3 regions of the Rhizobium sp. 3T7 genome follow, and region 3 is predicted to be linked to each of the others. Evidence: predicted binding sites of a transcription regulator. Region 3 holds the regulator's gene; each other region holds the start of a gene.
What was found. The regulator LexA, encoded in region 3, represses DNA repair genes until DNA is damaged. The targets are predictions, from matches to a motif close to TGTTCNNNNTGTGTTCNG.

Region 1 (4,414 bases), on a different contig from region 3:
TACCGGCTCTTGATCTGTCCCAAGCGCCTGATCGAGCCTCAAAAGCAAGGCTCCTCCGAAGCGGCGGGCAAGTGGGGCGCGTGGTGCGTCTAGTAGGTCGCCCACATATTTGAGCCCCATTTTATTCAGGGCGCCTACGGTTTCTTCTTCAAGGCGCAAAGCCGCGATCGGCAAAGGCGCCAGAACCTGCTCGGCCTTCCCGTGTTCGATGATCCCGCCTTGGCCGAAACGGCTGACCGCCCAGGACAATCCCGGTGATGAAGAGACGGCACCGCGTGCATCAAGGCCCATCTGGAAAAGCCTTGCGAGAATATCCTTGAGAAGTGCCGTCTCGCCGCCGAACAGATGAGCACAGCCCGTGATGTCGAGAAACAGGCCATCCACGCCATCGAGAGCGACAAGCGGAGTATAGCGATCGCACCAATCGGCGATCGCTTCCAGGAAGCGTCGGTTGGCAACTAGGTCGTCCTCGATCACATCGAGCTTGGGATGGATGGCGCGGGCTTCGGCGACGCCCATATGCTTTCTGAGATTGAGAGCTTCTGCAGCCTCATCCAGCGCCGTCAGCCGCATGGTATTGTTGAGGCGACTGGAGCAGACGATCGGTGGTGCGTCAGGACGTCCGTGCGAACGCCAGGAGAGCCCCCATTTCTTTCTTGCGATCCGGTCCGTCGAGAGATGCGGAAAGTGGAGCGCCAGAATGCGCTGCGCGTTCGTCTGGAAGGCGAGGGTCGGCTGATTGGGAGACGGCGAAAAAACGGCGGTCATGAGGGTTCCACTCCAGTAGAAAGGAGAGGGGAGCCGGATTGCGGCTCTTCTCCAGGGTGAGATGAAAAACCGGGTTGCCGATGCTGCCGCCCAGCATCGTACCATCCGGCAAGGCGCGCGCTTGTGCCGGCGCGGGTGTTGCAAGGAAGCGGAAATAAGCGCTACTGGCTTCTTCCTCTCCAGCCTGCCGCAGCAGGAAAAGCGGGCGTTTGGATGCCTTTGCCCGCAAGCTCAAACGACGGCTCTCCGTCAGGCCAAAGGGCTTCGGGTTGCCCCGGACCTCCAGGATCGTCGCAGGAAAGACGCCGCTTTCGACTGCCGCTTCCGCAAGCCAGAGGGCATCCTCAAGCTTGCGCGGACTGGCATAGAAGAACTGGTCCGGCTTCAGGCCGAAATCCCGCAGCCCCACGGCGTAGGGCTCTCCCGCCTCCATCGTGCACACCGTATCGGCGATCCACAGGATCGGTAGCGGCACATTGTGGCTCTCTTCGGCCTGACGTTGCAGCATGGCAGCAAGTGCCAGCACAAAGCCGCTGCCAGCACCGGCTTCCCGCAAGAGATCGGAGCGAATCTCGGTAATCCCGTCGAGCGGCAAGCCGCCATCGATCGCCTCGTCGAGCGCGGGTATTCCGAGGGGAAGACGCAATACATCTTCGTTTTTTCCAGCGGCGGGGCCGCCATTCTCACCCAAGGCCTGGCTTTCCGCTGCAGCCAAGGCCGGCGCGGGCTTTCCTTCGAGCTTTGCAATGGTTTCGCGGAGTGCAAAAAGCCGCTCGCGCGTCACGGCCGGCTGTGCCATGACGTTCTCCAACTTTCAAATGTTCCTGTTATGTTCTTATGGATTCCAGAGGTGGGCGAAAGAGTCAACAGGCATTTGATGTGAATTTATTCCTGCCTTTGATTCCGCTCTCGAAAATCGTGCGTAAAGGTTCTATATGGGCCGCAAAGGAAGGAATATTCATGGCCCGCATAGACCAGAGCGAGAATTGGCGGGATCGCCATGCGCCGACGATCAGCACTTTCGAGTCGTTGGCGATGGAGGCATATAGCCACCTGCCGGAAGAATTCCGCTCACTGACAACCAATCTGACGATCGAGATCGAGGACTTCCCTGACGACGACGTGTTCGAGGACATGGCGCTGGAAACGCCATTCGACCTTCTCGGCCTCTTTGAAGGCCGAGGAATCTCGGAGCGCTTCACGATGGAAACCGGCGAATTGCCGAACCGCATCCGCCTCTACCGGCGGCCGATTCTCGACTACTGGGCCGAGAACGACGAGACGCTGGGTGATATCATCACTCACGTCCTCATCCACGAGATCGGCCACCATTTCGGTCTCAGCGACGACGACATGGAGCGGATCGAGGCGAGCGCCGAAGAGGCGGCCGAACGCTAAGCTCGCGCTTACTGTTCGGACAGTTTCATGTCCGGATGGTAGTCCTTGCCTTCGACTTCCTTGACGATCGCCTGAGCACACATCACTTGGCCGGTCTGGGTGTTGAAGGTCAGCGACGGCGAGCCGTTCAACGACCAGCCCTTGTTGAGGGCGGTGGTCACGCGGTGACAGAAAGCGGCATCATCCTGGCCGGTCAGAAGGCGATATAGCTTCATCTAAAGTCGTCTTTCACTTCGCCGTTTGGCGTTCTGCAATCAGGCGGGCTTTATGAACCAGACTTTCCGCCTGGACAAGATGCAGCCGCTCGATCATCCGACCATTGGCATTGATGATATTCAGGCCTTCGGCAGCAGGGTCGGCAAAGGCGGCGATGATCGCCTCCGCCTCGGCAATTGCCGCTTCGTCCAGGCCGAAATGCCGGTTGGCAGCTTCGATCTGGGCCGGGTGGATCAGCATCTTGCCGTCGAAGCCCATGGCGCGGGCATGCGCGCATTCGGCATCGAAGGCATCGGCATCCTTGAAATCGTTGAAGACGCTGTCGATCGCATCAAGGCCATAGGCACGCACGGCCAGGATCACCTGCATCAGCCAGGGCACGAGATAGGTGCGACCCGGCTGCGGCAGGACACCGGTCTCCTTGCGCAGGTCGTTGAGGCCGACGACGAAACAATCAAGCCTTGAGCCCGGTGTGCGCCCGGCCTCGGCGATCGCCGCCGCGTTCAGAATGCCGCGGGGCGTTTCGATCATCGCCCAGATGCGCAGGCTTTCCGGCGCGTCGGCATCGGCGAGCCGGTCGCTGACGGACATCACATCCTGAGGCTCGTCCACTTTCGGCAGAAGTACGGCATCCGGCTCCAATGCCAAGACCAGCTCCATGTCCGCATTGCCGAAGGTGGAACCAAGTGCATTGATGCGGATGATCCGCTCCTTATTCACAAGGGGAGCCCCGGAAAAAAAAGCCTTCAGATTCTCGCGGGCTTCCGCCTTTCGTTCCGGTGCCACCGAGTCCTCAAGATCGAAGATGACGGCATCGCAATCCAGCGCATGGGTCTTTTCCAGGGCGCGTGCATTAATGGCCGGAACGCTCAGCACCGAACGGCGAAGATTCAAGGAACGAGTCGGAGAATTGCGGGTCATCACAAATGTGTGCCAAGCTTTGTGACAGGTGGCAAGACAACAAAAAGCCATGCTCACCTTGCAGAGAAGGAAAAGAAGGACCACATTCCTTTCCGAAGAAAGGTCTAAAACTCATGCAAAGCATTCGTTCCGTCTTCCTCTTGCTCGCAGGCATCACCGCCTTCGTTGCGCTGGCGCTCGTCACCTTTTCCGTGACGCTCGCAGTCGGCGGTATTCTGACGGTGCTTATGGTTGGCCGCGCGCTCTCGTTGAAGATGAAACCTGCCCCGGTCCGCGCCTCCGCCAAGACCAGGCCTCATGCCGGCGAGAATATGCGCATCTGGAATGACGGCCGCGGCACGATCATCGATCTCTGACCGGTGGATGTTTTTCCAGAAAAATTTCGGCATCGCTGTCGGCTCGACTGATCTTCCCGCGTCTTTGAAAGGCCAGGGCTTCTGCCCGAACCAAATCAAACGATGGAGGACAGTATGGATACCGCAACGGAAACCGGCGTGGCGAAGATGCCACCGGTCAAGAATGGCTTGCTGCCATATATCACGGTCGATGGTGCGTTGAAGGCCGCGGAATTCTACAAGCGTGCTTTTGGCGCCGAGGAGGCGTTTGTCGTTCCTCCGGACGAAAACGGGCGGACGATGCATGTCCACCTCTACATCAACGGAAGTTCGTTGATGCTATGCGATGCCTATCCCGAGCATGGCCATCCCTTCGAGAAGCATCAGGGATTCACCCTTCAGCTTGTTATCGATGATATTGATTTCTGGTGGGATCGTGCCGTTGCCGCTGGCGCGGAGGTGATCTTGCCCGTCCAACTGATGTTCTGGGGTGATCGATATGGCCAGCTTCGCGACCCGTTCGGGGTGCTTTGGGCGATGAATGCGCCAGCGAATGCAAATTGATCTCACGATGACCATGGATGGCTGCGCGTCGAATCCGCGCGCGGCCGCACCCGCGATGTAAATTTTTCTTCATTTCGGTCGAAATCTGGACTAAACGCTGATCAACAAAACTACGTCTGCTGACATTGGAGCCAGGCCATGGACAAATTCGTAAAGCTGACGGGCGTCGCTGCCCCTCTGCCGGTTGTCAATATCGATACCGACATGATCAT
Region 2 (4,414 bases), on a different contig from region 3:
AATACGACGCCACGATCATCTACATGCCGCTCGAGGAAGCACAGCTCTATTTCAATGCCGAGGGGCTGGTTCAATCCATTGAACTCTTCGTCGACAATCCCGACGACATCGACAATATGCGCCCGAAGGTGGAAGCCGCGGCCGGCCGCCAGATTGCGATCACCGACTGGCGCCAACGCAACCAGACCTTCTTTTCGGCCCTGCAGGTCGAGCGCAATGTCATGTTCATGATCCTGACGCTCATCGTACTCGTTGCTGCGCTGAATATCATTTCCGGCCTCATCATGCTGGTGAAGGACAAGGGCAGCGATATCGCCATCCTGCGCACGATGGGCGCAAGCTCCGGCGCGATCATGCGCATCTTCTTCATGACAGGCGCGGCAATCGGTGTCGTCGGCACATTGGCCGGCGTTCTGCTCGGCGTCATTGTCTGTATGAATATCGAGAAAATCCGCGAGTTCTTCTCCTGGGTTTCCGGCACGGTGCTGTTTGATCCGCAGCTCTATTTCCTCAGCCAACTGCCGGCAGAAATGAGCCTCAGAGAGACGCTCTCCGTTGTGATTATGGCGCTGACACTGTCCTTCCTCGCCACCATCTTCCCGGCATGGCGAGCCTCCAAGCTCGATCCCGTGCAGGCCCTGCGCTACGAATAAGGAATGCCCTGTTCATGAAACGGAATACCGTTCTCAAGCTTTCCGGTGTCGAGCGCCACTACGGCCAGGGCGAGACGCTGCTCTCGATCCTCAAAGGTGCGGATTTTACGTTGAACGGCGGCGAAATCGTCGCCCTCGTCGCACCGTCAGGCACGGGAAAATCGACACTGCTGCATGTTGCCGGCCTGCTTGAGCATCCCGATGGCGGCGAGGTGACGATTAATGGCCATGCCTGCGACGGCTTGCCGGACGACAAGCGCACCATGATCCGCCGCAACGAAATCGGCTTCGTCTACCAGTTCCATCATCTACTGCCGGAATTCTCCGCGATCGAGAACATCATGATGCCGCAGATGATCGCTGGCCTGCCGCGCAAGGAAGCGAAGGAGCGGGCCGGCCAGCTGCTCGACTACATGCGGATCGGCCATCGCGGTACCCATCGCCCCGGGGAGCTTTCCGGTGGCGAGCAACAGCGCGTCGCGATTGCCCGCGCCGTCGCCAATGCGCCGAGTCTGCTGCTGGCGGACGAACCGACGGGAAATCTTGATCCGGAAACCGCGCGCTATGTTTTCGATGCCTTGGAAGCGTTGGTGCGCCAATCGGGATTGGCAGCGCTGATTGCGACCCACAACCACGAACTCGCCGCCCGTATGGATCGTCGTGTGACGATCGTCGAGGGCAAGGTGGTGGATTTCTAGCTAGGGGTGGATGAGCCCACCCTGATAATCGAGTTCGTAAGCCCGGCGCTCGTTCACGACGATTACTTCGCGGCCGCTGAAATGGCTGCAGTCGCCGGTGCTTTGATCGGCATAGAAACCGAAGGCATGCTCGAATTCCATGCCGCCGAGAAAGCGTCGGTATTCGCCATACATTTTCGACAGCGCAGCCTTGATGACGGTCCCCGCTCGTTCTCCGTCGATCAGCGAATGCTCAACGATGCGGCCGAAATAGTTCATCGCCCAGATCGGTTCGCTGTCCAGCCACACCACTTCCTGCCCCGCGAAATCCGTTCCGCCGAAGTAGCTGTCGAGATAGCGCCACGGGCCGCGCTGATAGCCGATGTCATGCGATCCCCTCCGGCAGGCAGACGATGGAATTCCACCGCCGACATAGGTATTGGCCTTGGCCTCGACGATAAAGCGGTTCAATTCGGCGATATCCATATCTTTGCCCTCCCGCTCGGCAGCCTCTCAATAACGGCGCCAATTGTAAAGAACAAAATAGGAACAAAGCCTATTGCTCGCAGATTGCTTGTCCTGTGTCGTCATTCCATTGGGCGATCGGTAGGGTGCGCGGTTCGGCTTTGACATCCTTGCCATTCTTCTGCAGCTTGCCGGTCAAGGCGTTGTAGTCGCAGGAACCGCCGGCATTGGGGTCGAGCGTGTCGTAGTGATTGTAGGTGTAGCCGGCGACGACAAACTGTTTGTTGCGATAGGCGACCGTCAGCGTCTGGTCCCAGCGGTCGCGGCCAATGGCGCTGTTCTGCGAATGAATGGCGATCGAGGATTTGCCGATAGCCTTCAACGAGGGTTCCTGTCCGAAGACGCCCTCGGCACTGGTGCTGCCCCAAATCTTGTTTGGCGCACTCAGCGAAAGTCGCAAGAGCTCGTGGTCGCTGTCGCGAAGATAGATGTATATGCCGATCTGACCGTCGCTGGCGCTGTCTGCAGGCGCGACTAGCAGTGCAAGATCCATTCCCCCGTCGCCATCCCAATCACCGGTCGCAGCATCGACGATGCGCGCGGCATCATTCTGCTCGGCATTGGCAGTAAACGCCGCCGATAAAGCCAATCCAGCAATTAATACAAACTTAAACATGCTTTTCTCCCGTCGCCACACCGCCAGCAGAGGCGAAAAGAATCCTGTTGACAAGAGAACAATAGCAGAACAAAATAAAAACATAAGAGAACAGGAGAGCCAAATGACTGACATGATCCGTGATATCGCAGCATTCACCTCCATCGCAATGTTCGTTGCCAGCTTCTCGCTGATCTGCATGGCAATGTAAGAATTCCGGGGACCGCATGGCTGCCATGCGGTCTGAACGCTTCCCTTCTCTGGACATCGACCCTTCAATGCTGAGAATAGCCGTGATTGATTCAGGTGATCGGAAGGCATGTCATGGCGGGTGCGGAGAAAGACGCGGTAAGCGGTTTCATCGGCGGTACGCCCGGCTTCGTTCACCTTCGGGTCCACTCGGCCTATTCGCTGCTTGAAGGCGCGCTGCCGCTAAAGAAGATCCTCTACAAGGCGTCGGGCGATAGCCAACCGGCGATCGCGATCACCGACACCAACAACCTATTCGTCGCCCTCGAGTTTTCTCAGAAAGCGATGGATGAAGGTCTGCAGCCGGTCATTGGCTGCCAGGTCTCGATCGACATGGAAGACGGCCTGGAGACGGAACGGCGTGGCGGCCAGCAGGCGCTCGTCAAGCTCCCGTCTTTGGTACTGTTGGCTGCGACCGAGGCCGGCTACGAGCGGCTGGTGGATCTCGTCAGTCGGGCCTATCTCGGCGGCGAGGGCGGTCAGTTGATCCACATTCGTGCTTCTTGGCTCGATGAGATCGGAACCGACGGCCTAATTGCTCTGACCGGTGCCTTGACGGGGCCGATCGATATGGCGCTGAAGGACGGCCATACAGCTCAGGCGGAAGCACGCCTTCTGCTGCTGAAGCGGCATTTCGGCGACCGACTGTATGTCGAACTGCAACGTCATGGCACCTATGACAAACGCCATGAGCAGAAGGTGATCGGTCTTGCCTATGAGCATGATTTGCCGCTGGTCGCCACCAACGAAGCATTTTTCCCGACGCGCGACGACTATGATGCCCACGACGCCCTGATGGCGGTGGCCCACAACGCCATCGTTTCGGACGATACGCGGTTCCGCCTGACGCCCGATCACTACCTAAAGAGCCGCGCCGAGATGGCGAAGTTGTTTGCGGATCTGCCGGAAGCGTTGGAAAACACCATCGAGATCGCGCGCCGCTGCTCGTTCATACTCAAGACGCGCAAGCCGATCCTGCCGCGCTTCACGGGCGCCACGGCCGATCCCGAGGAAGCGGAACGCGAAGAGGCGCTCGAATTGCGCCGGCAGGCAGAGGAGGGGCTGGACAATCGCCTCGCTACGCTCGGCATGTCGCCCGGCTACGAGGAGAAGGACTACCGTGAGCGCCTGGAATTCGAGCTCAGCGTTATCGAACGCATGAAGTTTCCGGGCTACTTCCTCATCGTTTCGGACTTCATCAAATGGGCAAAGCAGCATGACATTCCCGTCGGCCCGGGTCGTGGCTCGGGTGCGGGCTCTCTGGTTGCCTACGCGCTGACGATTACCGACGTCGATCCTTTGCGTTTCTCGCTGCTCTTCGAACGCTTCCTCAATCCGGAACGCGTTTCGATGCCCGACTTCGATATCGACTTCTGCCAGGATCGCCGCGAAGAGGTGATCCGCTACGTGCAGCGCAAATACGGCCGCGAGCAGGTGGCGCAAATCATCACCTTCGGTTCGCTGCAGGCACGCGCAGCACTGCGCGACGTCGGCCGTGTGCTGGAAATGCCCTACGGTCAGGTCGACAAGATCTGTAAGCTGGTTCCCAACAACCCAGCCAATCCGACGCCACTGTCGAAGGCGATTGAGGAAGAGCCGAAACTGCAGGAGGAGGCCGGCAAGGAGCCGGTCGTCGCGCGCCTGCTTGATATCGCCCAGAAAATCGAGGGCCTTTACCGCCACGCCTCGACGCACGCCGCCGGTATCGTCATCGG
Region 3 (4,414 bases):
AAAGAAATCAAACAGTTGATCGAGACCTCTTCCAGCCAGGTTTCAGCAGGCGTCGGCCTTGTCAACCGCACAGGCGAAGCACTCGGCAATATCGATCAGCAGATTCTCAAGGTCACGGCGCTGATCGAGGGGATCGTGCGTTCTTCCGCCGAACAAACCACCGCGCTCCTGGAAGTCAATGCCGCCATCAACACGATGGACAGCGTCACGCAGCAGAACGCGGCGATGGTCGAGCAAACCAGCGCCGCCTGCCGAGAGCTGGGCGACGAGGCGGTGCACCTCAATCACCTGCTGTCCCGTTTCTGTCTCGACGAAACGGGAAAGTCTGTGACCATGGGATATCCCTCCCACAAAAGGATGGCGCTCGCCGGTTGACGGCCGACACCGTCTGCCGGTTTCAGGCGGCCTTTGCAATCCCGTCGAAGGCCAGCAGCTTTTCGAGCAGCCGCGGCATATCCTTCAGATACACCATGTTCGGCCCGTCGGATGGCGCATTGTCAGGATCTTCGTGCGTTTCTACGAAGACACCGGCGACGCCAACCGCAACGGCTGCCCGTGCCAGCGTCTCCACGAATTCGCGCTGGCCGCCGCTCGAACCGCCCTGCCCGCCCGGCTGCTGCACCGAATGCGTCGCATCGAAAACGACTGGAGCACCCATCGCCGCCATGATTGGCAGCGAACGCATGTCGGAAACCAGTGTGTTGTAGCCGAACGAGGCGCCGCGTTCGCAAAGCAGAATATTCGGGTTTCCGGTCGCGTTCAGCTTGTTGAGAACGTTCTTCATGTCCCAAGGCGCCAGGAACTGTCCCTTCTTGACGTTAATGGCTCGGCCGGTCTTCGCGGCTGCCACTAACAGATCGGTTTGACGGCTCAGGAAGGCCGGGATCTGCAGGACGTCGACGACCGTCGCCACCTCGGCGCACTGCTCCTCGGTGTGGATGTCGGTCAGAACCGGAAAGCCGTATTCCTTCTTGAGGTCCGAAAAGACCTCCAGCGCCTTTTCAAGACCTACGCCGCGCTGCGCCGACAGCGAGGTGCGGTTTGCCTTGTCGAACGAGGACTTGTAGACGAGGCCGAGACCAAGTTTGTCGCAGAGTTCCTTCAATACACCGGCGACCATGAAGGCATGGTCGCGGCTCTCCATCTGGCAAGGCCCGGCAATCAGGGACAGCTTGCCGGCATTCGAAAAGGTGACGCGGCCGGCGCCTTCGCCGATCACGACTTCGGAATTTGTCTGGCTCATCGTTTCTCCTCGAAGGCGAAGAGCGCGCCCTGACCGGGCGCCGCCTTCACCAGAATTCGATTGTTCTTGCGCGTGTAAGTCATCCCGTTAGCAGCCAAATGCGCTTCTGTCACGGCGAGATCACTGACCTTGAAGACAATGGCGACGCCACGCAGGCCGCGATCGTTTGAAGGTGCCGGAATATCGAAGTAGGCATCCAATCCATCTGGGGAGAGAACGCTCACTCTGGCGTTCGGAGTTGTCACACTCGCGCCAAAGGCCTCGTTGGTCACCGGGAGGCCGTGCGCCGCAGCACGCACAAATGGCGCAAATGCTTTTGGGTCCGGCGCGCCAAGAACAATCTCTGCGATCCCACCCACGCCATTTGCGTGCTTTTGCAGCGCTCTACGGTCAGCCGGCAGCGGATTGACGCGTTGGCACGTAAAAAAGAAAAAATCCGGAGCCCGCAGATCGACCGCGAACGCGAGCTTGAACGCAGCGGTGACCTGAGAGCCGTCAGGCATCTTCATCGGCCGCTCGAACTGCAGCATCTCGCCGCCATTGATCTTTTCGGCAAGGAACCGGGCGTGGTCGCGATCAGCATCGGCGGTCGCAAAGACCACCGCGGAGAACCCATCATCCCCGCATCGAAATCGGAAAGCCCGGTCACGCGCAGTGAAGACATTGCCTTTCTTCGCCGACGCCTCGTGCAGCTCCGCGCTGGCGACGCCCAAGGGTTCCAGGTATGTTTCGTCGGCGAAGAATATGCAGGCGTTCTCGGTTCCAAAAGGATGCCGGGCATCGGGCGCGACGGTGAATCCCAGCTTTCCCAAGCGCTCGCGCGCAAGTCCGATATTGGAGACCGGCAGCACGATGTGGTCCAGCGGATGTGCTTCGCTCATGGCAAACTCTCCGGAATTTGCGAAGATGTGCGCCGGGCAAGGCAACAATGCAACCCCCTTCTACGCTTTCACTCAAATGCGACGCAAAAACGGAGCAAGTTGCAGGCAAGTTTTATGAACATTTAGGTACTTGCGGAACACATATGGAACATATAGTGTCTGTTCTGGCTTTGTTTCACGACTCTGGGGTTCAACTTCGATGCTGACGCGCAAGCAACAGGAGCTTCTTCTCTTCATTCACGAGCGAATGAAGGAATCCGGTGTCCCTCCGTCTTTCGACGAAATGAAGGACGCCTTGGATCTCGCGTCCAAGTCAGGCATCCACCGGCTGATTACCGCGCTCGAAGAACGGGGCTTCATTCGCCGACTGCCTAATCGGGCCCGCGCATTGGAGGTCATCAAGCTGCCGGAGGCTTACAATCCGAGCCTGCAGCCCCGCCGCGGCTTTTCGCCGAGCGTTATCGAAGGCAGCCTCGGCAAACCGCAGCCGGTTGCGCCTCCGAAGCCGGCTGCGCATGCCGACAACGACAGCTCGGCTTCCGTACCGGTGATGGGGCGGATAGCTGCCGGCGTGCCGATTTCTGCAATCCAGAACAATACCCACGACATTACAGTTCCGGCCGACATGCTTGGCCCGGGCGAGCACTATGCGCTTGAGGTGAAGGGCGACTCGATGATCGAAGCCGGCATCTTCGACGGCGACACGGTGATCATCCGCAACGCCAGCACGGCAAATGCCGGCGACATCGTCGTCGCACTCGTCGATGACGAGGAAGCGACCCTCAAACGTTTCCGCCGCAAGGGCGCCTCCATTGCGCTTGAGGCCGCGAACCCGGCTTATGAAACGCGCATTTTCGGACCCGACCGCGTCAAGGTTCAGGGCAAGCTGGTCGGCCTCATTCGCCGTTATCACTAACGGCGGGCAGCTCGTCGTCAAACGTACCGCTTCGCCAGTTGTATGCCTGATGCCGCATCCAGGGGTGATCAAGCGTGGTATACGCGGCCGTCACGATGGGTGCTCCACATCTATCCGTATCTCAGCGGTGCCCGAGCGGCGCAAGGTTTCGCCGGTGAATAGCAGTGCGCCCGACCGGCATTCCGTCAGGCGAGCAGGCGTTGCGACAATATCGGCGGTGTCGCACGCAGCGCCGAAGTACACAGGGTTTTCGACGATTGTCAGGACGTAGCCGCTATCATGCGTGGCGGTGCACCAGGCAGAGAACCGCGCCAGTCCCGAGGAAGACCGGAGAGAACAGGAAGAACCGCCCATGTTCCATCTCCGTTGCCACAACCCGTCGAAACCACGATGAGCAGCCGAGAGTCGGTCGTACGCCGCGCTGGCCAGGAAACGAGTGATTGCGTGCGGAAGGCGCGGAGGCTTGGGAGCAGATTGAGCCCGGAGAAAATAACGCTCTGCCGCACGAGCAGGCGCATCGGCGCCGGGTCTCTCACCTCAAATGGCTTCAACCCCGGCATGCATCTGCGCCCAAAAGTAGCGGCCCTTGCAACCACAATGCAAGCTCGCGAGGCTTGAAGCAACAATAATCGATTGAAATCTGAAGGAAAATCGGAAGTCAGAAAAGCCAAGGATTATCATTAGCTTCTGCTATGCGCAGGGTTCATCGCAGCAGTGCCCAAAAGTTGATACTGCAATGCACAAAATGGCACCACGGTAACTTGGCATTCGGCGCGCGATCATATAGCTATCGTCGACGACGCTTAACCCTATGGCGCTTTTATGGCGCCAACCGCCAGTTTGGAGGATCAGAATGACGGAACAAAGCGCAACACTGAAAATCGGTGATAAATCAGTCGATCTCGCCGTCAAGAGCGGCACGATTGGCCCTGATGTCATCGATATCGGCGCCCTGTACAAGAATACGGCTTCCTTCACGTACGATCCTGGTTTCACCTCGACCGCATCCTGTGAATCGAAAATCACGTATATCGATGGTGATGCCGGCGTATTGCTTCATCGCGGTTATCCGATCGAGCAACTTGCCGAGCACGGCGACTTCCTCGAGGTCTGCTACCTGCTTCTCTACGGAGAACTGCCGACCGCTGCCCAGAAGAAGGATTTCGACTATCGCGTCACGCATCACACGATGGTGCATGAGCAGATGAGCCGGTTCTTCACTGGCTTCCGCCGCGACGCGCATCCGATGGCCGTCATGTGCGGCTGCGTCGGCGCGCTGTCGGCCTTCTACCATGATTCCACCGACATCACGGATCCGCATCAGCGCATGGTCGCAAGCCTGCGGATGATCGCCAAGATGCCGACGCTCGCTGC

Region 1: K9B32_RS11865 (ImuA family protein) is a predicted target of LexA. The motif match lies at 1,588-1,605, and genes of this name have one in related genera.
Region 2: dnaE (DNA polymerase III subunit alpha) is a predicted target of LexA. The motif match lies at 2,537-2,554, and genes of this name have one in related genera.

Annotation. Positions count from the first base shown of each region.
Region 1 covers NZ_JAIQXS010000006.1:232,050-236,463, reverse strand. Annotated here, with positions in the region: gene K9B32_RS11870 (Y-family DNA polymerase) at 1-603, opposite strand, end outside; gene K9B32_RS11865 (ImuA family protein) at 614-1,567, opposite strand; gene K9B32_RS11860 (metallopeptidase family protein) at 1,729-2,166, shown strand; gene K9B32_RS11855 (DUF1737 domain-containing protein) at 2,175-2,381, opposite strand; gene K9B32_RS11850 (HpcH/HpaI aldolase/citrate lyase family protein) at 2,395-3,303, opposite strand; gene K9B32_RS11845 (hypothetical protein) at 3,417-3,659, shown strand; gene K9B32_RS11840 (VOC family protein) at 3,774-4,202, shown strand; gene leuD (3-isopropylmalate dehydratase small subunit) at 4,341-4,414, shown strand, end outside.
Region 2 covers NZ_JAIQXS010000005.1:147,357-151,770, forward strand. Annotated here, with positions in the region: gene K9B32_RS09855 (lipoprotein-releasing ABC transporter permease subunit) at 1-653, shown strand, start outside; gene K9B32_RS09860 (ABC transporter ATP-binding protein) at 668-1,351, shown strand; gene K9B32_RS09865 (DUF5680 domain-containing protein) at 1,352-1,816, opposite strand; gene K9B32_RS09870 (hypothetical protein) at 1,887-2,471, opposite strand; gene dnaE (DNA polymerase III subunit alpha) at 2,775-4,414, shown strand, end outside.
Region 3 covers NZ_JAIQXS010000016.1:53,818-58,231, reverse strand. Annotated here, with positions in the region: gene K9B32_RS20570 (methyl-accepting chemotaxis protein) at 1-375, shown strand, start outside; gene kdsA (3-deoxy-8-phosphooctulonate synthase) at 398-1,243, opposite strand; gene K9B32_RS20560 (VOC family protein) at 1,240-2,124, opposite strand; gene lexA (transcriptional repressor LexA) at 2,324-3,040, shown strand; gene K9B32_RS20550 (hypothetical protein) at 3,131-3,394, opposite strand; gene gltA (citrate synthase) at 3,894-4,414, shown strand, end outside.